2 regions of the Massilia sp. DWR3-1-1 genome follow, and region 2 is predicted to be linked to the other one. Evidence: riboswitches for the same ligand, from Rfam matches in the RefSeq annotation. Region 2 holds a riboswitch; the other holds the start of a gene.
What was found. A riboswitch is a leader RNA that binds a small molecule or an ion and turns the genes downstream of it on or off. The one in region 2 is predicted to bind cobalamin.

Region 1 (11,781 bases), on a different contig from region 2:
CACCAGGTGGTCTTCGCGCGGATGCGCCACGCGCGCGGACGGCGCCGCGCTCCAGCGGCGCAGCGCGGCGCTGCGCTGAGCGGGGGGCAGGTCCAGCAAGACGTGCTGCAACCAGCCGTCGAACTGCTGCGAGGCCAGCTTGCCGCCGGGGCCGAACTGGCGCAGGTTGTGGAAGGACAGGCCGCTGCCGATGATCAGGACGCCTTCGTCGCGCAAGGGCGCCAGTGCGCGGCCCAGGGCCAGGTGGGTTTCCGGATCGTAGCCGTGCTTGATGGACAATTGCACCACCGGCATGTCGGCCTCCGGGTAGACGGGGACCAGCATGGAAAACGTGCCATGGTCGAAACCGCGCTGTTCGTCGAGCGTGACGGGGTGGCCGGCCGCGCGCGCCAGTTCGGCCACCCGCTGCGCCAGTGCGGGATGACCGGGCGCCGGGTAGCTGACCTGGTAGGTGTGGGGCGGAAAGCCGCCGTAGTCGTAGATCATGCCCGGCGCGGCGCCCGATGACACCATGAAATCGGCCGCTTCCCAGTGGCTCGTCACCACCAGCACGGCGCGGGGCCGCTGGCCCAACTGGCGCGGCATGTCCACCAGCGATGCTTCGAGCTGATCGTAGGCGCTGCCTGTCTGGTCCTTCATGAACGGCCACGGACCGCCGCCGTGCGAAACAAAATAGGTGGGCAAGGTACTCGACATCGCAAACTCCTTCAGGGCAATCGGGGCGAAAGCGGGCGCTTTCGCCGTCAAAGTAAAACTTGTACTAGCTAGTACTATTATGCGCCTCTTTAAGCGTAATTCAAGGCCCGTCGTGCCGCCTGCACCAACGGCGCCCGTGGCATGGGGCGCGCCGCAGCATATAATGGCGGGGTTTTGGTGCCCGCCGGCGTGATCTCGCCGGCAGTTAAACGGGAAACACCAGGCCCAGGCGCCGCGCGCCGCCGGCCTCACGTGTGCTGCCCCCGCAACGGTCAACCAGCCTCGTCCGCTGCCGCAAGGCGCGGGCGAGAGCCGCCTCGAATACCACCACGTGCGCGTGGGAAGGTGAGGCGGTGAAGCTGGTGAGCCCGGATACCGGCCAGACAGGGGAAAGCGCCGACCGGCGCTTTCATTGAATCCGGCTTGCGGGGACGCATGGCCGGAAACGCATTGCAAAGACTGCTCACCATGATGTTCATTTCCCATTCCCGGCGCCCGCGCGCCGTCCAGCCGCTCGTCCTCGCCGCCCTGTTGTCGGCCTGCTTCGCCAGCGCCGCCCACGCCAGCGGCAGCAGCGGCAGCGCCGATGCCCCCGCCGCCAGCGATCTGCCCACCGTGCTCGTCACCGGCTCGCGCTTTGCCAATCCGCTGGCCCTCGCGCCCATCGGCGCCACCGTCATCAGCGCCGAGGACATCCGCCGCGCCGGCGCCACCGACGTCAACCAGGCCATCCGCAAGGTCGGCGGCGTGTTCGGCCGCCAGAGCCTCGACGCCAGTCCCGACTTTTCGCTGGACCTGCGCGGCTTCGGCACCAACAGCGCCCAGAACATGGTGGTGCTGGTCGATGGCGTGCGCCTGTCGGAAAACGAACTGGCCAATCCGGTGCTCTCGGCCATCCCCATCGACACCGTCGAACGCATCGAAATCGTGCGCGGCGGTAGCAGCGTGCTGTATGGCGACGGCGCCACCGGCGGCGTGATCCAGATCATCACCCGCCGCGGCAGCGCCGCCCGGGCCACGCGCGCCTCCCTCAGCGCCGAAATCGGCACGCTGGGCGCGCACGACGCCCGCGCCTCGGTCGCCACCAGCTACCGCGGCGTGGCGCTCGACGCCGCCATTGACAATCAGGCCAGCGACAACGACCGCGCCAACAGCCGCTACCAGGCCAGCACCTTCAGCGGCGGCGCCCAGTTTGCGCTGGGCGACGGCCACATCGGCGTGCGCGTCGACAGCGCCCGCCAGAAATCGCGCTTTCCCGGTTCGCTCACGCAAGCGCAGTTCGATGCCAATCCCGGCCAGAGCCTGACGCCGGACGATTTCGGCGCGCAGGACAGCGACCGCGTCAGCGCCGTCCTCGAGCAGCGCTTCGGCGCCGTCGACCTGGTGGCCGAATTGTCGCACCGCGAAAAAACCGTCAAGGCCCACTACGTCGCCGACTTCGGTTTCGGGCCGTCCGTCTCGGACGCGCGCTATGCCACGGCGCAGACGCAGTTCTCGCCCCGCCTGCGCCAGCGGGCCCGCTTCGGCGCCATCGACAACGAACTCGTTGGCGGCGTCGACCTGCTGCGCTGGAAGCGCCGCACCAGCGCCGATTTCTCCAACGCCGATGCGCGCCAGAGCTCCCGCGCCGTGTACGTGCGCGACGAGCTGCGCTTCGACGGCGCCCATGCGGCCCGCCTGGCCGCCGGCGTGCGCCACGAAGTGTTCGACAAGGACACCACCGACACCCTGAGCTACCCGGCGGCCAGCGATCACGCGGGCCAGTCGCTCAATGCCTGGGACCTGCAGGGCAGCTACGCCATCGTGCCGGCGCTGACGCTGCACGCCAAGGCCGGCCACAGCTACCGCCTGGCCAACGCCGATGAAAACAGTTACCGCTCGTCGAGCGCGATCCTGGCGCCGCAGACCTCGCACGACCTGGAGGCGGGCGCCAGCTGGGCCGACGATGGCAATGCGCTGGCCGTGCGCCTGTTTCGCCATCGCCTGGTCAACGAGATTTATTATGATCCCACCGTGCTGGTCAATGGTTTCCCCGGCGCCAACACCAACCTCGACGCCACCGAGCGCCGCGGCATCGAACTCGATGGCCAGCTGCGCCTGGCCGCCGCCTGGCGGCTCAGCGGCCACGCCCAGCATCTGACGGCGCGCTTCACCGACGGCGTCAACCGCGGCCGCGCCCTGACCCTGGTGCCGGCCAACATGGTGAGCGCGCGCCTGAGCTGGACGCCGGGCAGCGGCCGTTCGGCCGACCTGGGTGCCCAGTGGGTCGACCGCCAGCGCTTCGGCAGCGATTTCAGCAACAGCTGCACGGCGCAGATTGCCGCCCACACGACGCTCGACGCCCGCCTGGCGCAGCGCGTGGGCCCATGGGAATTCGCGCTGGCAGGCAGCAACCTGGCCGACAAGCGCTTCACCAGCCAGGCCTTCAGCTGCCGCGCCGGCATCTATCCGGAAAACGGCCGCCAGCTCAAGCTGTCGGCGCGCTATGATTTTTAAGGGCGCGCTGGCGGGGCTGATGCTGACGGCGCTGACGGCGGCCCCTGCCGGCGCCGCCGTCAGCGTCGTCGACGATGCCGGCCACCGCGTCACTCTGGCTGCGCCGGCCCGGCGCGTCATCGCGATGGCGCCCCATATCACCGAGCTGCTGTTCGCCGCCGGCGGCGGCGCCCAGGTGGTCGGCGCCATCAACTACAGCGATTATCCACCAGCGGCCAGCCAGGTGCCGCTGGTGGGCAGCGACGAGCGCATCGACCTGGAACGGCTGATTGCGCTCAAGCCCGATCTGCTGGTGGTCTGGCAAAGCGGCAATACCGCGCGCCAGCTGGCGCAGTTGCAGCAACTGGGCATCGCGCTGTTCTTCAGCGAGCCACGCACGCTCGAACAGGTCGCCACCAGCGTCGAGCGGCTGGGCGCCTTGCTGGGAACGACGGCGCAGGCGGCGCCGGCGGCGGCGCGCTACCGCGCCAGCATCGCCGCGCTCAAGGCGCAATACGGGGCGCGCCCGCCCGTGCGGGTGTTTTACCAGGTCTGGGACCAGCCCTTGTACACGCTCAGCGACCGCCACATCATCGGCGACGCCATTCGCCTGTGCGGCGGCGTCAACGTGTTTGGCGGCCTCAAGGTGGTGGCGCCGTCGGTGGGCATCGAAGCGGTGCTGCAGGAAAATCCCGAAGCGATCTTCGGCAGCGAGGCGCACGATGCGGCCGACCTGGGCATCGGCATGTGGCAGCCCTACCGGCGCCTGCTCGCGGTCGAGCGGGGCAACCTGTTCCGCCTCGACGGCGTGCTGCTGACGCGCCCGGGACCACGGCTGGCGCTGGGTGCGGCGCAACTGTGCCAGAAGATCGAGCTGGCCCGCCAGCGCCGCACGGCGCCGCCCAATCAGTAAGCAAATGCAATATTCCAGCCGCCGTGCCGGGGGCTGGCCAAAAAAGTGGTAATCTCGCGTCGTTCATCGACCTCATTGATAAGGATTTTCATGCCTTCCCTGCGCATTCTCGTTGCCGCCCTCGGCCTTGCCGCCGCCACCGCCTTCGCTTCCCCGGCCGACCCGAAACTGGGCGTCGATTACGTCCAGCTGGCCAGCCCGCAAGCGGCCCAGGTCGTGGGCAAGAAGGTCGAAGTGATCGAATTTTTCATGTATCACTGCCCCCACTGCTACGTGCTGGAACCAACCCTGGCCGAATGGGTCAAAAAGAACGCGGACAAGGTGATCTTCAAACGCGTGCACATGCCGTTCCGCGGCGCCACCGATCCTGAGGCGCATCTGTACCTCACGCTCGAAGCGCTGGGCAAGCTCGAAGAGTTGCATCCGAAAGCGTTCAAGGCCATGCACGTCGAACGGGTCAACCTGGCCAACGAGCAGGTCGCGCAGGATTGGGCCGTCAAAAATGGCGTCGACAAGGCGAAGTTCCTCGATGCGTGGAACTCGTTCGGCGTCATGACCAAGCTCAAACGCCTGCCCGCCACCCTGGCCGCCTACAAAGTGGAGTCGGTGCCGACCCTGATCATCGACGGTCGCCTGATGACCTCGCCGGCCGTGGTCGATGCGGGCAACAAGGGCATGAATGAAGCGGCGCTGTCGAAGGCGACCATCGAAGTGCTGGACAACCTGGTTAAAAAAGTGGCAGCGACGAAATGAATGAGAAGGAAGGCAAGCTTCTGAAAATCTACGACGGTTCCGCCCCCGTCGAAGAAGATTTGTTCGAGCGCAGTTATGTCAACCACCTGGCGTGGACCCTGGCCGTGCTGTTCGGCGGCCTGGTGATCTGGCTGGCCATTGCCCTGGTCAATGCGGAGAACCAGCGCAATGCGCTGGCCACGGGGCAGTGTGCCGATCCCCTGTTCAAGGGCGAACTCGACAAAAAGTGCCTGGTCATGGTCCGTTCGCGCGATCACTGGTGGCAGCACTTGTGGTACGGCATGACCCATCTGCAGCAGTCGAACCTGAAGTAGGCGCCGCGCCGCTGGCGCTGCCGCGGCGGCCTCTCCTTGCCCTGCAAGTCGAGATGTATCAAGCAACTATGTGGCGCGTAAAGTTACGGCAAGAAATAAATATTATTGCATAACAAGCAAACGTGTCGTATATTTGACGCCTTGTGTCATTGATGACACCGCGCTCCCGTCTTCGTGCTGCGTTCGTGTGTTGCTTGTGCGAAGTCATGCATTGCCGTGCATGCGCGCCGTGCCAGGGCGGCGCCTGTCGTCACACGATGCCCCCGCTTGCTTGCAAGCCCTTATCGCGCCCGACACCCAGGTTTATGTTACGTATTTTCTGCAAGATGCCGACCCGCGGCCGCGCCGCGCTGACGGTCGGCCTTTCCCTGCTTTGCGCGCTGCCCGCGTGCGCACAAAGCAGCGGCGACGACGGCGCCTTGCCGGCCTGGCAATTTGCCGGTTACGGCAGTGCCGGCGTGGTCCATTCCAGCGAGAAGGCGGCCGACTTTACCGCCAACGTGCTCAATCCTGGCCGCGCCGGCTATTCGCGCCTCTACAGTTACGATGTCGACAGCCGGCTGGCCGGGCAGCTCAATTTCAGCATGACACCGGCCTGGTCGGCCGTGCTGCAAGTGGTCGTCGAGCGCAATATGGGCCATGATTTCTCCCCCGCCATCGAGTGGGCCAATCTGAGCTACCGCTATTCGCCGGAACTGAGCGTGCGGGTCGGGCGCATCGCCCTGCCGGTGTTCCTGCTGGCCGAATACCGCAAGGCCAGCTACGCGCTGCCCTGGGTGCGCCCGCCCGTCGAAGTGTATTTTGCGCTGCCCTTGTCGAGCAGCGACGGCATCGATGCGAGCTACCGCTGGCGCGCCGGCGGCGCCCACAACGTCACCCAGGTCTCGCTGGGCCGCACCAGTGTGCGCCTGTCGGACACGGCCCGGTTCCGCGGGCGCGAGCTGCTGGCGCTGAGCAATACCGTCACGCTCGACGCGCTGACGGTGCGCGCCAGCGTGCTGACGAACCGCCTCGAAGTCGATGTCGCCCGGCCCCTGTTCAATGCGTTCGCGCAGTTCGGCCCGGCCGGGCAGGCGCTGGCCGACAAGTACGACGCCAGCAGCAAACGCACCGCCGTGGCCACGCTGGGGTTCAACTACGATCCCGGCCACTGGTTCCTGATGGGGGAGATCGGGCGCTTCAATGCGCACTCCTTCCTCGGCAATAAATCCGTGGCCTACCTGAGCAGTGGCGTCCGCTACGGCGCCTTCACCCCGTATGCCAGCTATGCGACATCGCGGGCGAACCAGTCCACCACCGAAGCGGGGCTGGCGCTGACGGGCCTGGCGCCACAGGCGGCCGCGCGCGCCAGCTTCCTCAATGCCCAATTGAACGTTTTGCTGAGCAAGATCGCCGTCCAGCACACCAGCAGCGTCGGCGTGCGCTGGGATTTCATGCCCGACCGCAGTCTCAAGCTCCAGTACGACCGCCTGCGACCCGACGGCGGCACCAGCGGCACCCTGATCAACGTCCAGCCGTCGTTCCAGTCCGGCCATCCCGTGCACGCGCTCAGTGCCATGCTCGATGTGGTGTTCTGATGGGTTTGCCTTGAACCTCGCCGCCCGATCCCTGCAAGCGCTGGCGCTGGCGCTGGCCATGCTGTGCGGCAGCGCAATAGCGGGCGAACTGGTGGTGATCGTCTCCGCCAAGCGCCCGGCCCTGTCCATGACTGCCAGCCAGGTGGCCGACATCTTCCTGGCGCAGGCCGAGCGCTTCCCGGACGGCGACAACGCCACGCCGCTCGACCTGGCCATCGATTCGCCCTTGCGCGGCCAGTTCTACGCCAGGGTGACGGGCAAGTCGCCCGCGCTGGTGCGGGCCTACTGGACCAAGATGGTGTTCACGGGACGCGGCATGCCGCCGCGCGAAGTGGCCAGCAGCGTGGCGATGCGCCGCCAGGTGGCCGCCAATGTCTCGCTGATCGGCTACATCGACAGTGCCGCCCTTGACGACAGCGTGCGTGTCGTCCTGACGGTTGGCAAATAAGCGTGCGCTCAGGGGTCTCATTTCAGCCAGGCGAGTGCGGTGCGCCAGCGGTTTAAGTCGTCCCGCCTGGGCAACGCCGGCCTGGCCATGTTCAAACTGGGCGCGGGCATGCCCTGGTCGCTGCCCCTGTTCGCCGCGCTGCTGCTGATCGGCATCTGGTGCGCCACCTTGCACTTTATCGAGATCGAGCGCGCCTACGCGGTGCGCGCCGCCAGCGCCTCGCTGGCCGACCTGATCGACACCTACGAGGCGCAGGTCGCGCGCAACGTGGGCGGCATTGAACAGACCCTCAAGACGGTGAACTACGCCGTCAAACTGCACGGCACCGCCGGCGCGCTGGCCGCCTTGCAGGGCGAAGACCTGCTGCCGTCGGCGCTGATCTACGCCGTCAGCGTGGCCGGCGCCGACGGCACGGTGATGGCCAGCCACCCGGCGTCAAGCGTGGCCTCGGTGGCGCGGCAAGCGTTCTTTCGCTACCACCTGGGCAATCCCTCCGATGCCGTGCTGGTGAGCGGCGCGAGCGATCCGCGCCAGACGGAGAAGTCGGTGGTGCATTTCTCCAAGCGCCTCACCGATGGCACCGGGCGCTTCATCGGCGTGGCCGTGCTGGACGTCGATCCGGCCTATTTCACCAGTGCGTACGAACCGTCGCGCCAGGGCGCGCAGGGCATGCTGGCGCTGTACAGCGCGCCCGGCACCTGGCTGGCGGTGCGGGTGGGCGAGCACCTGGCCGCCAACCGCGCGGGTGCGGCGCCGCTGGCCGACCCGCTGGCGGCCGCGCCCGCCGCCTGGGACGGCGTCAAGCGCTTCAGCGCCGTGCGCCAGATGCGCCGGCTGCAGCTGGCGATGGTGGTGGGGCTTGGTGAGCAAGAGCAGATGGCCGCTTTCGAGGCGAGGCGGGTGAGCCGCCTGTGGCAGGCGGGCGGCGCCAGCGTGCTGCTGCTGGCGCTGGTGGGCGCCGTCTGGCTGTGGTCGCGCCAGGGCGCCGAGACGCGGCGCAGCATCCGCCTGGCCCAGCAAACCTACGAGGCCGCCTCGGAGAGCAACCAGGACGCCTTCTTTGTGCTGCACAGCGTCGTCGACGAGGGCGGCGCCATCGTCGACTTTCGCATTTCGGCGGCCAACCGCCAGGCCGAGACCCTTACCGGCCTGAGCCGCGAGGACCTGCAGCGCAAGACCGTCGGCAACTGGATGCCGGAGGCCTACGTCAACGGCACCTTCGAGCGCCTGGTGCACGCCACCAGCATGGGCGGGGTGCACGAAACGGAGGTCGAAAACACCACCACGCAATTGAAGGGGGCCTGGCTGCACCGGCAACTGGTGGGTGTCGAGGGCGGCGTGGTGGCGATCATCCGCGACGTCAGCGAGCGCAGGATGGCCGAAGCGAAAATCCTGCACATGGCGCGCCACGATGCGCTCACGGGCATGCCCAACCGGACCTTGCTGCACAGCCGGCTGGTGCAGGCGATCAGCCACGCCCAGCGCCGCCATGGCGCCGTGGTGGTGGCCTTTGTCGACCTGGACAACTTCAAGATGGTCAACGACGGCCTCGGCCACAAGGGCGGCGACGAACTGCTGGCGCAGATCGCCGGCCGCATGCGCCAGTGCCTGCGCCGCCAGGACACGCTGGGGCGCTTCGGCGGCGACGAGTTCGTGCTGATCCTGCCCGTCTACCGCCAGCGCCAGGACGATTGCGTCGCGCTGCTCGAACGCATCAACGAGGTGGTGCGCCAGCCGCTCAGGATCGACGACCATGCGCTGCAAGTGAGCTGCAGCATCGGCGTGGCCCTCTACCCGCGCGACGGCGACAACGCCGACAGCCTGCTGGTGCACGCCGACGTGGCCATGTACAGCGCCAAGGCGGCGGGGAAAAACCAGTGCCGCTGGTACACCGAGGCGATGAACGCCAAAGCCGAACACAAGCTGGCGCTGGTCGAGCAGTTGCGCGGCGCCCTCGATGGCGAGCAATTCAAGGTGGTCTACCAGCCCAAGTTCGATGTCGGGACGGGCCTGATGTTCGGGCTCGAAGCGCTGGTGCGCTGGCACCATCCCGAGCGTGGCGTGATCTCGCCGCTCGACTTCATTCCGCTGGCCGAGGAAAGCGGCGTCATCGTCGCCATCGGCCGCTGGGTGCTGCACAGCGCCTGCGCACAAAGCGCCGCCTGGCAGCGCGCCGGGCTGCCGCCGCTGGTGATGTCGGTCAACGTCTCGCCGCGCCAGTTCGATGACACCCATTTGCTCAGCGATGTGGGCGCGGCGCTCGAAGCGAGCGGCCTGGCCCCGCACTTGCTTGAGCTGGAGGTGACGGAAAGCCTGATCATGCGCGACCTGCAAGGCGCGGTGGAAAAAATGGCCCGCCTCAAGGCGATGGGGCTGCTGCTGTCGATCGACGATTTCGGCACCGGTTATTCGAGCCTGTCGTCGCTGAAAACCTTTCCGATCACCACACTGAAGATCGACAAGTCCTTCATCGGCGACCTTGCCACCAGCGCCGACGACCAGGCCATCGCCCGCGCCATCATCGCGCTGGCGCACCAGCTCAATTTGCGCGTGATTGCCGAGGGCGTCGAGACGCAGGAGCAATTTGCCTTCCTGCGCGATAACGGCTGCGACGAGGTGCAGGGTTACCTGTTTGGCCGGCCCGCCTCGGCCCAGCAGATCGGCGAGCTGCTGCAGCGGCAGCGCCATGCCATGCTGGCCGCGCCCGATGGCGGCGGCGCCGGCAGCGGGTGGGCCGGATAAAAAAATCCGCCGCAGCGGATTTTTTTTGACCAATCTGTTTCGACGGATCAGGCGATCCGTCAGTGCGATCAGGCCGCGTTGGCGCTGACCTGGTCCCAGTTGACCAGGGACCAGAACGCTTCGACGTACTTGGCGCGGGCGTTGCGGTAGTCGATGTAGTAGGCGTGTTCCCAGACGTCGCAGGTGAGCAGGGCCTTGGCATCGGTGGTGAGCGGGGTACCGGCGTTGGAGGTGTTGACGATTTCCAGCGCGTCGCCTTTTTGCACCAGCCAGGTCCAGCCGGAACCGAAGTTGCCCAGTGCCGATTTGTTGAACTCTTCCTTGAACTTGTCGAACGAACCCCACTTGGCGTTGATCGCGTCGGCCACGGCGCCGGTCGGTGCGCCCGTGCCTTGTGGCGTCAGGCCGTTCCAGTAGAACGTGTGGTTCCAGACCTGGGCGGCGTTATTGAAGATGCCACCGGAGGATTTTTTGACGATCTCTTCGAGCGACAGCGCTTCGAACTCGGTGCCCTTGATCAGGTTGTTCAAGTTGGTCACGTAGGTCGCGTGGTGCTTGCCGTAGTGGTACTCGAGCGTTTCCTTGGAGATGGTTGGCGCCAGGGCGTCCAGGGCGTACGGCAGGGCTGGCAGAGTATGTTCCATGTCTTGTCCTTTTATTGATGTTGGTTTGAAAAATCTGGTCGGAACCGCGTTAATGATACGCAAACGAGGCTTATTGTAAAACGGATGGCGCGAAGCTGCATATTTTGGCGGCGCCCGCGCGGCCAGGGGCGAAGCAGTGTTATCAGCGCAACTGTTCCTGCACCGAAGCGACCCCCACTTGCACCGTGCCTTCCGCCAGCCGCACCGTCAGCAGGTCGTGCGGGTGGATCGCGCCCGGCGCGCGCAATGCGTGGCCGGCGCGGTCGCTGACGATGGCGTAGCCGCGCTCGAGCGTGCGCTGGGGGTTTAACAATTCGAGCTGCGCCGCCAGCGCCGCCAGCGCGTCGCGGCGCGCGCGCAGCTGATTGGACATGGCGCTGCCGGCATGACGCTGCTGGGCGGCGATTTCCTGGCGCCAGGCGCGCACATCGGGGCGCTGGCGCTGCCAGCGCGCGCGCAGCTGGGCCAGTTCGTAGCGCTGCGTGCCGACGGGCGCGCGCGCCGCGTGGGTGAGGGCGGTGGCCAGGGCCTTCAGTTGCAGGCGCTGGCCGCCGATGCGCGCCGACGGGCTTTGCAGGCGGCGCGCCAGGTTGTCGAGCGACTGGCCGGCGTCGCCCAGGCGGCGCTGCATGGCGCGGCGCAGGTCGATGACGTCCGCGTTGAGCGAGCTGAGCCAGTCGGCCCGCGGCGTCACCGCCAGCTCGGCCGCGGCGGTGGGGGTGGCCGCGCGCAGGTCGGCGCTGAAGTCGGCGATGGTGAAATCGGTCTCGTGGCCCACCCCGGAAATGACCGGCATGCTGCAGCTGACGATGGCGCGGGCCACGCTCTCTTCGTTAAAACTCCACAAATCCTCGATCGAGCCGCCGCCCCGGCACACCAGCAGCACGTCGACCTCGGCGCGCTGCGAGGCGCTGGCGATGGCGGCGGCGATGCGCTCGGCCGCGCCCTGGCCCTGCACCGGCGCCGGGTACAGCACGATGCGCACGTGTGGCGCGCGCCGCCTGAGCGCGGCCAGCACGTCGCGCAGGGCGGCTGCCTGCAAGCTGGTGACGATGCCCACGCTGCGCGTGAACAGGGGCAGGGCGCGCTTGCGCTCGGGGTCGAACCAGCCCTGCGCACCCAGCCGCTCTTTCAGGCGCAGGAAGGCTTCAAACAGTGCGCCCACGCCGGCGCGGCGGATCGCCTCGACATTGATCTGGTAGTCGCCGCGCGCGCCGTA
Region 2 (11,781 bases):
GCCAACGGCACGGCCAATTTTGCCAAACAGGCGGCGATGAGCGCCGCCACCTGCGCCGCCGCCCTCGAGGCGGGCATGGCGCTGGCGGCGGCGGTAGAAGGCAACGTTGTCGGCTTCGGTGAAATGGGCATTGGTAACACCACCGCGGCGGCCGCCTTGATGCACAAGTTGTGTGCCATCCCCGTGTCTCTATGCGTCGGCGCCGGCACCGGCCTGTCGGCGGACGGCGTCACCCACAAGCAGCGGGTGATCGAGGACGCGGTGGCGCTGCATGCGGGTGTCGATGCGCCGCTCGAGGTGCTGGCCACCTTCGGCGGACTGGAAATAGCCATGATGGTCGGGGCGATGCTGCAGGCGGCCGCCCTGCGCAAGGTCCTGCTCATCGACGGCTTCATCGTCACCAGCGCCCTGCTGGTGGCAAGCCGCCTGCAGCCCGCCATCCTCGACTACTGCGTGTTTGCCCACTGCTCGGCCGAAAGCGGCCACCAGCGCCTGCTCGGCGCGCTCACCGTCAAGCCCCTGCTGCAACTGGACCTGCGCCTCGGCGAAGGCACCGGTAGCGCCCTCGCCGTGCCCCTGCTGCAGGCGGCCGTCAACTTCCTCGCCCACATGGCCACGTTCGACTCGGCCCAGGTCAGCGAAAAGAGCGAATAAGGACAAGCCGTGCACCAGCTCCGCCTGTTCTTCACCGCCCTGCAGTTTTTTACGCGCCTGCCGATCCCCGCCTGGGTCGGTTTCGATGCGGCCTGGCTGAACCAGGCCGCGCGCTATTTTCCCCTGGTCGGCGTGGTGGTGGCGGCGCTGACGGCGGCCGTGTACGCGCTCGCCGCCCTGGTGCTGCCGGCGCCGGTGGCGGTGCTGGTCTCGACCGCCGCCGGCATCTACGCCACCGGCGCCTTTCATGAAGACGGCTTTGCCGACATGTGCGACGGCTTCGGTGGCGGCATGACGGTCGAACGGGTGCTCGAGATCATGAAGGATTCGCGCATCGGCGCCTACGGTGCGATCGGCACCGTGTGCATGCTCGGCACGAAGTGCGCGGCGCTGGCCTTCCTGCCGCCGACGGCGGCGATCGGCGCCCTGTTCGTCGCCCACCCGCTCTCCCGCCTGATGGCGACGTCGCTGATCTGGCGGATGGACTACGCCCGCGCCGAAGGCAAGGCCAAGCCATTGGCCCAGACCATGCACGGCGGCGAATTCGTCATCGCCACCGTCAGCACCGCCGTCGCTGTCGCCGCCGTGATCGCATCGGGCGCGCTGGGCGGCTGGTCGATCGGCGCCGGCGCGCTGGCCGCGCTCGCCGCCACGCTGTGGCTGGCGCGCCTGTTCGCGCGCCGCATCGGCGGCTACACGGGCGACTGCCTGGGCGCCGTGCAGCAGGCCAGCGAAGTGATGATCTACCTGGGCGTGCTGGCCACTTTCGGCCGCGGCGCGCTGGCGGCCTGACATGCGACTGATCGCGGTACGCCATCCGGCGCCGGCGGTCGCGGCCGGCCTGTGCTACGGCAGCAGCGATATTCCCGTCGACCCGGCGGCGCTGCGCGCGGCGCTGGCGAATCTGGCGCAATCGCTGCCGCACGGCGCGCACATCCACATGGTGTCGAGCCCCCTGCAGCGTTGCACGGCATTGAGCATGGCGCTGGCGGCGCAATGGGGTCTGCCGCCGCCGCTTCTCGAGCCCCGCCTGGCCGAAATGGATTTCGGCGCCTGGGAACTGCGCCCGTGGGACGCCATCGCGCGCGCTGAGATCGACGCCTGGACGGCCGACCTGGTCCACTACGCGCCGGGCGGCGGCGAGACGGTGCTGCAGGTGGCGCGCAGGGTGGCCGACTTTGTCGATGCGCTGCGGCGCGCGCAGGTGTCCGACGCCGTCGTCGTCTGCCACGCCGGCACCATCCGCCTGCTCGCCGCCATCGAGCGCGCCGGCCTGCACGGGGCGCCGCCGGGCGAGGGCGCGCTGGCGGCCATCGCGCTGCAAGCGGCCGCCACGCCGCACCGGATCGACTACGGCGGCATCGTCACCATGCGATTTTGATACGCCGGCGCCGCCCGTGACGCCGCAACGCCGTATAATGGGCGCGTTTTGGTGCTCGCGCGTCTGTCCTGACGCGCAGTTAAACGGGAAACACGAAGCCTTCATTTGAACGCCTGCGTGTGCTGCCCCCGCAACGGTCAGCAAGTGTCGCAACAGAGCGCGACAAACCCTCTCTGACAACCACTGTGCCTCGGCATGGGAAGGTGAGAGGGTCTAACTTGCCAGCCCGGATACCGGCCAAGACAGGTGGAAGTGAGCGAACGGGATGTGCGCGACACGGACAATGCCGGCCTGCCGGCAGCTTCCTGGTCGTCTCTGCTGTTCGCTCGCTTCTGTTCAATCTGGCCCACGGGGACGTCGGCCGGTTGCCTACAACAGAAAATAATCATGACATCACGTACTTCCCGTAACGCCGCCCTGGCGTCACTGGCGTTGGCGATGGCCGCTCCGGCCATCCACGCCGAATCCGCACCCGCACCCGCCGCCACCGTCCTCGTCACCGCCACCCGCAGCCCGCAGGCGCTGGCCGACGTCATCAGCGACAGCGTCACCATCAGCGCCGAACAGATCGCCGAATCAGGCGCCGGTTCCGTCATCGACCTGCTGCAGCGCCAACGCGGCATCGAAGTGGCCCGCAACGGCGGCGCCGGCACCAGCGCCAGCGTCTTCATCCGGGGCGCCAACAGCAACCAGAACATCGTGCTCGTCGATGGCGTGCGCATCGGCTCATCCACCACGGGCGCGGCCAACTGGAGCGCCATCCCCCTGAGCGCCATCGACCACATCGAAATCGTCTACGGGCCCTTGAGCTCGATGTACGGCGCCGATGCGGTCGGCGGCGTGATCCAGATTTTCACCCGCACCGGCAAGGGCGCACCGCGCATGACGGCGTTGGCCGGCTTCGGCAGCGACAGCACGCGCGCATTCGACGCCAGCGTCTCGGGCGCCACCGGCGGGGAGCACAGCTTGAGCTACGCCATCAGCGCCGGCAAGGAAAAATCGACGGGCTTCTCGGCCACCCGTCCCGGCAGCAGCAGCTACAACGCCGACCGCGACGGCTATGACAAGGCCAATGTCGCCGCCCAACTGCGCTACCAGCTGGCCGATGGCTACGAGGTGGGCGCGCAGCTTTTGCACAGCAAACTCGATGCCCAATACGACAGCGGCGCCACCGCCTACGATGTGCGCGCCGAAGCGGAACTGTCGAACGCCGCCGTCTTCGCCAAGGCGCGCCTGACGCCAGGCTGGACCAGCCTGCTGCAGTTCGCGCAAAGCCGCGACAAGGGCGCCAACTACAGCAGCGCCGCCGCCAGCGGCTACTCGCAAATCGACAGCACCCAGAACAATTTCAGCTGGCAGAACGACGTGCAGATCGGCGCCGACATGCTGCAACTGCTGTATGACCACCGCGAGGAAGACGTTTCGACCAACGGCGCCGCCGCCCTCAATCGCGCGCGCAGCACCAACGCGTTTGCCGCTTCGTACAATGCCCGGCGCGGCGCGCACCTGTTCAACGCCAGCGCGCGGCGCGACAAATCGGTCTACGGCGGCAACAACACGGGCGCGGTCGGCTACGGCTACCGTTTTTCGGCCGCCCTGCGCGCCACCGCCAGCTACGGCAGCAGCTTTCGCGCCCCCACCTACAACGAGCTGTATTACCCCTCGTACGGCAACCCGGCCAATCGCCCCGAGCAGGGCCGCAATGCGGAACTGGGCTTGCGCTACGACGATGGCGTCAACGCCCTCGGCGCCAGCGTCTACCGCAACCGCCTGACCGACCTGCTGGTCAACACCAACCCTTGCCCGTTCGGGGTGGCCGAGTACAAATTCGGTTGCGCCTACAACGTCAGCCGCGCCACGCTCGAAGGCCTGACCGTTGCCGGTTCCACGCGCGTGCTGGGCGTCGACCTGGCCGCCAGCGTCGACCTGCAGGATCCGCGGGATGAGACCAGCCAACTGCGCCTGGCGCGCCGGTCGAACAAGCACGCCAACGTGAGCGCCACCAGCACCATCGGCGCATGGAAGGGCGGCGTCGAACTGGACCTGTCGGGCGACCGTTATGACGACGCCGCCAACAAGAACCGCCTGGGCGGCTATGGCCTGGTCAACCTGTTCGCCACCTACACGTTCGCGCGCGACTGGTCGGCGCTGGTGCGCTGGAATAACGTCGGCGACAAGCAGTACGACCTGGCGCGCAACTACGCCACGCCGGGCTCGAAGGTGTTTGCCGGTATTCGCTACGGTTATTAACAAGCGATTGAAGTACGCTGTGACGGCCGCGGGCCGTCACAGCGGTCACAACCCGCCGCATACCGAATTTTTGAAAGCATCCATGCATTCCTTCTCCCGCCAGCAGCGCCGGCGCGCCACCCTCACCCTGACCGGCCTGACCGTGTTCGCGCTGGCCAGCCTGGTTTTTTCTGGCGTGGCCGGCTCCGTCGCGGTGCCGCTGACCGAGATGCCGGCAGCGCTGGGCGAGCTGCTGCACGGTCACACCAGTTCGCTGGCGGCCACCCTGCTCGAGCTGCGCCTGTCGCGCGCCGCGGTCGGCTTTGTCACCGGCGCGGCGCTCTCGCTGGCCGGCGTGATGATGCAGGCGCTGCTGCGCAATCCCCTGGCCGATCCCTACGTGCTGGGCATTTCGGCCGGCGCATCGGTGGGCGCGCTGGCTGCGTTGCTGTTCATGTGCGCCGCCTGGATGGTCGACGCGGCCGCGTTTGGCGGCGCGGTGCTCATCTCGGCCCTGCTGTATCTGCTGGCGCGGCGCGACCTGCGCGGCGGCACCGCGGCCGAAGGCGGCAGCGCGATGCTGCTGCTGACGGGCGTGATCCTGGCATCGGCCTGCATGGCGATGGTGACCTTGATGCTGTCGATCGCGCCCGAGAGCCGCCTGCGCAGCATGATTTTCTGGATGATCGGCGACCTGGCCGGCGCCCCCCTGCGGCTGTTGCCGTGGCTGGTGCTGGCCGGCGCCCTGCTGTTCGCCCTGTTCAGCGCCCGCTCGATGAACGTGATGGCGCTGCATGCGGAGAACGCGGCGACCCTGGGCGTGCGGGTGGGCCCGCTGCGCAAGAGCCTGTTTTTTATCTCCGGCCTGCTCACCGCCAGCGCCGTCACCACCGCCGGCAGCATCGGCTTCGTCGGCCTGATCGTGCCGCACGCCATCCGCTTTATCGTCGGCCCCGACCATCGGGTGCTCATTCCCGCGGCGGCGCTGGCCGGCGGCGCCTTCCTGGTCATGGCCGACACCCTGGCAAGAACGGCCATCGCGCCCCAGCAGTTGCCCGTCGGCGTGGTCACGGCGTTGATCGGCGCGCCCGTGTTCCTGTTCCAGTTGCACCGGCTGCGGAGATAAACCCACCATGATCAGCACACACCATCTTTGTTTGAAGGCGGGCCAGCGCGTGCTGGTCGACGACCTCAATTGGCAGGTCAACGACGGCGAATGCTGGAGTGTCATCGGCCGCAATGGCGCCGGCAAGAGCACCTTGCTGCGCACCCTGGCGGGCTTGCGCTCGATCGATGGCGGCCACGTCGCGCTGGACGGACGGACACTGGCCGACTGGCCGCTGCCGGAACTGGCGCGCCAGCGCGCCTTCCTGGCGCAAAGCCGCAGCGACGCGTTTGCCTACAGCGTCATCGAAACAGTGCTGTCGGCGCGCCACCCCTACCACGGCAATCGCTACTGGGAAGGGAGCGACGACCATGCGATCGCCCTGCGCGCGCTGCACGCGATGGAGGTGGCGGCGCTGGCCGAGCGCGATGTGCGCACCCTGTCCGGCGGCGAGCGCCAGCGGGTGGCAATCGCCGCCATGCTGGCCCAGGACACCCCGCTGCTGCTGCTCGACGAACCGGCCAACGCGCTCGACCTGGCGCACCAGGTGTCGATCATGGCGCTGCTGGCGGGCCTGTGCCGTGAACACAACAAGACCGTCGTCATGATCGGCCACGACCTGACCCTGGCGCATCGCGTCTCGACCCACGCCCTGCTGCTGATGGGTGACGGCCGCTGGCTGGCCGGTCCCAAGGAACAGGTGATGCGCGCCGATCTGCTGGGCGACTACCTGGGCCACCCGATCGACATCATCGAGCACGGCAGCCGCCGTATTTTCATTCCCTCCGAGGACCAAGCATGAGCCAACCGACCGCAGCACTTCCCTCCGCCGACACCCTGGCCTTGAACGAGCGCCACCGCGTGCGCATGGAGCGCAAAAAAGCCATCATCGACGCGAAGATCGCCGCCGCCGACAAAGCGATCGGCATCATCATCGTCAACAACGGCAATGGCAAGGGCAAGAGCTCGAGCGGCCTGGGCATGGTGATGCGCGCCATGGGCCACGGCATGAAAGTGGGCGTGGTGCAGTTCATCAAAGGCGCGCTGGAGACGGGCGAGGAAAAATTCCTGCGCCGCTTTCCCGACGAGGTGCAGTTTCACGCGATGGGCGAAGGCTATACCTGGAACACGCAAAACCGCGAGCGCGATATCGAAAAGGCCCTGCTGGCATGGGAGCAGGCCAAGCTGTTTCTGGCCGATCCCACCATCGGCCTGGTCCTGCTCGATGAGCTCAACATCGCCCTGAAATACCGCTACCTCGACGTCGACGTCGTCATCGCCGATTTGCTGGCGCGGCCCGTCATGCAGCACGTCGTCGTCACCGGCCGCGGCGCGCCGCAGGAACTGATCGACATCGCCGACACCGTCACCGAAATGGCCGTCGTCAAGCATGCCTTCAAGGCCGGCATCGGCGCCCAGGCGGGAACCGAATGGTGATGCCCGCGAGCGTCGAAGTGAAAGCGCTCCTGGTGACGGCAATGGCGTCCGGCCAGGGCAAGACCACCGTCACTGCGGCGCTGGCGCGCAAGCTGGCGCGTCAGGGCAAGCGCGTGCGTGTGTTCAAGTGCGGACCGGATTTCATCGACCCCATGATCCTCGAGCGGGCCAGCGGCGCGCCGGTCGAGTCGCTCGACCTGTGGGTGGTCGGCATCGACGCCTGCCGGCGCCTGCTGGCGCAGGCAGGCGCGCAAGCGGACGTCATCCTGATCGAAGGGGTGATGGGCCTGTATGACGGCACGCCCTCCTCGGCCGACCTGGCGCGCGCCTTCGGCGTGCCGGTGATGGCGGTGATCGACGTCAGTGCGATGGCGCAGACGGCTGGCGCGCTGGCGCTGGGCTTGCGCGACTACGGCCCCGTGGCGATGGCCGGCGTCACCGCCAACCGGGTCGCCAGCGCCGGCCACGCCAGCATGGTGGCGGCATCGCTGCGCGATATCCCCCTGCTGGCGACCCTGCCGCGCCAGGCCGCCTCGCTGCCGGAGCGTCACCTGGGACTGGTGGTGCCGGGCGAAGTGAGCGCCATCGACGCCCTGCTCGACAGCCTGGCCGAACAGCTCGCGTTTGACGATGCCGCATGGGACGCGCTGCCGCCCGTGCGCCTGCCGCTTGAGACTGCGCTGGCGGCGCCGGCGCCGCTGCTGGCCGGTCGCACCATCGCCGTCGCGCGCGATGCCGCCTTTTTGTTCATCTACCCCGCCAACCTGGCCACCCTGGAGGAGTTGGGCGCGACCCTGTGCTTCTTCTCGCCGCTGGCAAACCAGGCGGTGCCGCCCGAGGCAGACGCCGTCTACCTGCCGGGTGGCTATCCGGAACTGCATGCGGCGGCGCTCTCGCATGCGAGCGCGTGGCAGGCATCGATCCGCGCCGCGCACGCCGCCGGCTTGCCGATCGTGGCCGAATGCGGCGGCATGATGGCGCTGGCCGAGTCGCTGTCCGACCAGGCCGGCGTCGTCTGGCCGATGGCGGGCGTGATGGCGGGCACCGTGACCATGCAGGCCAGGCTGGCCGGACTGGGTTCGCAGGCACTGGAGACCGCGCACGGCCCCTTGCGCGGCCACACCTTTCACTATTCGACCCTGAGCACCAGCCTGGCGCCCGCCGCCAGCACGGTCAAGCACCCCTCGGGCGCTGCGGGCGAGGCCGTGTATCGTTGCGGCGCGCTGACGGCCTCGTATTTTCACGCCTACTTCCCGTCCAATCCGGCCGCCGTGGCAGCGCTGTTTTCCGCTGGCGCGCCATGAGGCGCACCCTGGTGCTGGGCGGCGCCCGTTCCGGCAAGAGCGCGTTTGCCGAGCGGCTGGCGATCGATTCCGGCAAGGAGGTCGTCTACCTGGCCACCGCCACCGCCGGCGACGGCGAAATGGCCGCGCGCATCGCCCACCACCGCGCCGCGCGCCCGCCCGAATGGACCACGGTGGAAGAGCCGCTGGCGCTGGGCAACCAGTTGCTGCGCTGGTCCTCGCCCGAACGCCTGATCCTGGTCGATTGCCTGACACTCTGGCTGAGCAATCTGCTGTTTAGCGGCGGTGACAGCTATCCCGACGTGGGAACGATCACCGTGCCGGCGCAATTTGATGAACAGCAGGACATGCTGGCGAGCGCCTTGGCGCGCTGCGCCAGCGACGTCGTGCTGGTATCGAACGAGGTGGGCCTGGGCTTGATGCCGATGGGGGCGATATCGCGCCGCTTCATGGATGAACAGGGCCGGCTGAACCAGACCATGGCCGCCCTCTGCGATGACGCCGTGTTCATCGCCGCCGGCCTGCCCCTGTACCTGAAGGGCGGCCCGTGCTGAGCGGCCTTGGCGTGAGCGCGCTGGCGCTGCTGCTGGCGGCCGGCGTGCTGCTCGATGTGCTGCTGGGCGAAGCGCGCCGCTGGCATCCGCTGGTCGGCTTTGGCAACTGGGCCATGTGGCTCGAGCGGCGCCTGAACCTGGGCCATGCCCGCGTCGCGCGCGGCGCGCTGGCATGGCTGCTGGCGGTGACGCCGCCGACCGCATTGGCGCTGCTGCTGGTGTGGCTGCCAACGGCGCCCTGGCTCAACTATCTTGCGCACGCACTGCTGCTGTATGTCTGCCTGGGCCTGCGCAGCCTGCGCGAACACAATTTGCCGATCGCCGCCGCGCTGGCGCGTCGCGATCTGCCCGGCGCGCGCCGGCTCACCGCCCGCATCGTCAGCCGCGACACCAGCGGCGCCAGCGAAAACGCGCTGGCCAAGGCGAGCACCGAATCGCTGCTGGAAAACGGCAATGACGCCGTATTCGGCGCCCTGTTCTGGTTCGCCGTGGCCGGCGCGCCGGGCGCGGTGCTGTTCCGCGCGGCCAATACGCTCGACGCCATGTGGGGCTATCGCAGCACGCGCTACCTGCAGTTCGGCTGCGTGGCCGCGCGCCTGGACGATCTGCTCAACCTGGTTCCGGCGCGGCTGACCGCGCTCTCTTATATGTTGCTGGCGCCCGGCTGGCAGGCGAAACGGCGCGCCTGGCTGTGCTGGCGCATGCAAGCGCCCTTGTGGAGCAGCCCGAACGCCGGCCCCGTGATGGCCAGCGGCGCCGGTGCGCTGGGCATTGAACTGGGCGGCGCCGCCAGCTACGATGGCACCATCGAGCAACGCGCACCGCTCGGCCACGGGGTCGCCGCCAGCGGCGCCGATATCGCCCGCGCCTGGGCCCTGGTGGCGCGCACCACCGCCCTGTGGATTGGCCTCGCGCTGGCCGGCGCGGCGCTGTTGGAGGTCCTCCATGCTTGAACACGGCGGCAATCTGCGCGAGGCCATGCGCCGCTTCGGCGGCGAACACTGGATCGATCTGTCGACCGGCATCAACCCGCACGGCTACCCGGCGCCTGTCGTGCCGGACGATGCCTGGCATCGTTTGCCGGAAGCCGATCCGGCGCTGCTGGACGCCGCCCGCGCCTTTTACGGCGCGCCCTGCCTGCTGGCGGTGGCCGGCACCCAGGCCGCCATCCAGGCCTTGCCGCGCCTGCGCGCTCCGGCGCGGGTGACGGTGGCGGCGCCGTCCTATGCCGAGCATGCCCACCACTGGGCAGGCCATGGCCACAGCCTGACCCAGGTGGCGTATGCCGAACTCGAAGGCGCGGTGGCGCACAGCGATGTGGTGGTGGTCTGCAACCCGAACAATCCGACCGGCGCCAGCGTGCCGCGCGCGCAGTTGCTCGCCTGGGCGCAGCAGCTGGCCGCGCGCGGCGGCCAGCTGGTGGTCGATGAAGCGTTTGCCGATACCTGCACGGACCACAGCATCGCCGCCTTTGCCGACCGGCCAGGCATCATCGTGCTGCGTTCGATCGGAAAATTTTTCGGCCTGGCCGGCATCCGTCTTGGCTTTGTCGGCGCCGAACCGGCCCTGCTGCTGCGCCTGGCCGATCTGCTGGGGCCGTGGACCATCAGCGGGCCGGCACAGCATATCGCCATTGCCGCCCTGCGCGATCAGCCCTGGCAGCGCGCCAGCCGCCAGCGCCTGGCCGGGTCCAGCGCCCGCCTGACACAGCTACTCGATGACCACGGCATCGAGGCCACCGGCACGCCCCTGTTTCAATGGTGGCCCGAGGCGCAAGCCGAAGCGTTCTGGCAGCACATGGCCGAACGGGGCATCTGGGTCCGCCTGTTTCAGCACGCCGCACGCGGCATCCGCCTTGGCCTGCCGCCCGACCCTGCCGCCTGGCAGCGGCTGCACACCGCACTTCATGAATGGAAGCACCGATGATCAAACCCTCCCCCATCATTTTGGCCGCGCTGCTGGCGCTGTTTGCCGGCGCCGCCCATGCCGACATCAGCGTGCGCGACGACGACGGCAATCTCATCACGCTCAAAAAACCGGCGCAGCGCATCATCGCCATGGCGCCCCATGTGACCGAACTGCTGTACGCGGCCGGCGGCGGCGACAGGATCGTCGGCGCGGTCAGCTACAGCGACTATCCGGCGGCGGCGAAACTGCTGCCGCGCATCGGTGACAACCGCCAGGTCGACCTCGAACGGGTGATCGCCCTGAAGCCGGACCTGATCGTGGTCTGGCTGCACGGCAGCTCCGCGCGCCAGGTCGACCTGCTGCGCAAGCTGAACGTGCCGATTTTTCACAGCGAGCCGAAAAAACTCGACGGCATCGCCGATAGCCTGATTCGCCTGGGCCAGCTGATGGGCACCGAGAATGTGGCCAATGCCGTCGCCGCCGACGTGCGCGGCCAGTTCGCCGCGCTGGCGCAAAAGTACGGCAAGCGCTCGCCCGTGCGGCTGTTCTACCAGGTCTGGGACAAGCCCCTTTACACCTTGAGCAATGGCTCGATCGTCAGCGACGCCATGCGCTTGTGCGGCGGCGTCAACGTCTTTGGCGCGCTGTCCGTCACGGCGCCGGTGGTCGGGGTCGAGGCGGTCTTGCAGGAAGACCCGGAGGCGATCTTCGGCACCAGCGAAAAGAACTATGGCGGCGTCAATCTGTGGCGCCAGTATCCTGGCATGCAGGCGGTCAAACGCGACAATCTGTTTACCCTCGACGGCGAGCTGCTCAACCGCGCCGGACCGCGGATGGTGCCCGGCACCGCCGCGCTGTGCGAAAAACTCGATGTGGCGCGCCAGCGCCGGGGGAACTGATATGCACTTTCCCTATTCCACGCTGATGGTGCAGGGCACCACCTCGGACGCCGGCAAAACCACGGTGGTGGCGGCCCTGTGCCGCCTGCTCAAGCAGGAAGGCGTACGGGTGGCGCCGTTCAAGCCGCAGAACATGGCCCTGAACAGCGCGGTGACCGCCGACGGCGGCGAGATCGGCCGCGCCCAGGCCCTGCAGGCGATGGCCGCCGGCGTGGCGCCCACCACCGACATGAACCCGGTGCTGCTCAAACCATCGAGCGACACGGGCGCCCAGATCATCATTCATGGCAAGGTGCGCGCCGAGATGAAT

Region 1: linked by a shared signal. The riboswitch ahead of ACP7EY_RS11910 (TonB-dependent receptor family protein) and the one ahead of ACP7EY_RS23170 (TonB-dependent receptor domain-containing protein) in region 2 are both predicted to bind cobalamin.

The regions. Positions count from the first base shown of each region.
Region 1 is NZ_JAFCXL010000009.1:173,323-185,103, reverse strand. It holds gene ACP7EY_RS11915 (DODA-type extradiol aromatic ring-opening family dioxygenase) at 1-696, opposite strand, end outside; cobalamin riboswitch at 855-1,094, shown strand; gene ACP7EY_RS11910 (TonB-dependent receptor family protein) at 1,147-3,192, shown strand; gene ACP7EY_RS11905 (cobalamin-binding protein) at 3,182-4,084, shown strand; gene ACP7EY_RS11900 (thiol:disulfide interchange protein DsbA/DsbL) at 4,175-4,837, shown strand; gene ACP7EY_RS11895 (hypothetical protein) at 4,834-5,151, shown strand; gene ACP7EY_RS11890 (hypothetical protein) at 5,457-6,728, shown strand; gene ACP7EY_RS11885 (phosphate ABC transporter substrate-binding protein) at 6,739-7,176, shown strand; gene ACP7EY_RS11880 (bifunctional diguanylate cyclase/phosphodiesterase) at 7,216-9,918, shown strand; gene sodB (superoxide dismutase [Fe]) at 9,987-10,562, opposite strand; gene xseA (exodeoxyribonuclease VII large subunit) at 10,705-11,781, opposite strand, start outside.
Region 2 is NZ_JAFCXL010000039.1:4,939-16,719, reverse strand. It holds gene cobT (nicotinate-nucleotide--dimethylbenzimidazole phosphoribosyltransferase) at 1-654, shown strand, start outside; gene ACP7EY_RS23180 (adenosylcobinamide-GDP ribazoletransferase) at 664-1,446, shown strand; gene ACP7EY_RS23175 (histidine phosphatase family protein) at 1,448-2,035, shown strand; cobalamin riboswitch at 2,068-2,291, shown strand; gene ACP7EY_RS23170 (TonB-dependent receptor domain-containing protein) at 2,423-4,285, shown strand; gene ACP7EY_RS23165 (FecCD family ABC transporter permease) at 4,368-5,390, shown strand; gene ACP7EY_RS23160 (ABC transporter ATP-binding protein) at 5,398-6,171, shown strand; gene cobO (cob(I)yrinic acid a,c-diamide adenosyltransferase) at 6,168-6,806, shown strand; gene ACP7EY_RS23150 (cobyrinate a,c-diamide synthase) at 6,800-8,110, shown strand; gene cobU (bifunctional adenosylcobinamide kinase/adenosylcobinamide-phosphate guanylyltransferase) at 8,107-8,664, shown strand; gene cbiB (adenosylcobinamide-phosphate synthase CbiB) at 8,658-9,617, shown strand; gene cobD (threonine-phosphate decarboxylase CobD) at 9,610-10,590, shown strand; gene ACP7EY_RS23130 (cobalamin-binding protein) at 10,587-11,471, shown strand; gene ACP7EY_RS23125 (cobyric acid synthase) at 11,473-11,781, shown strand, end outside.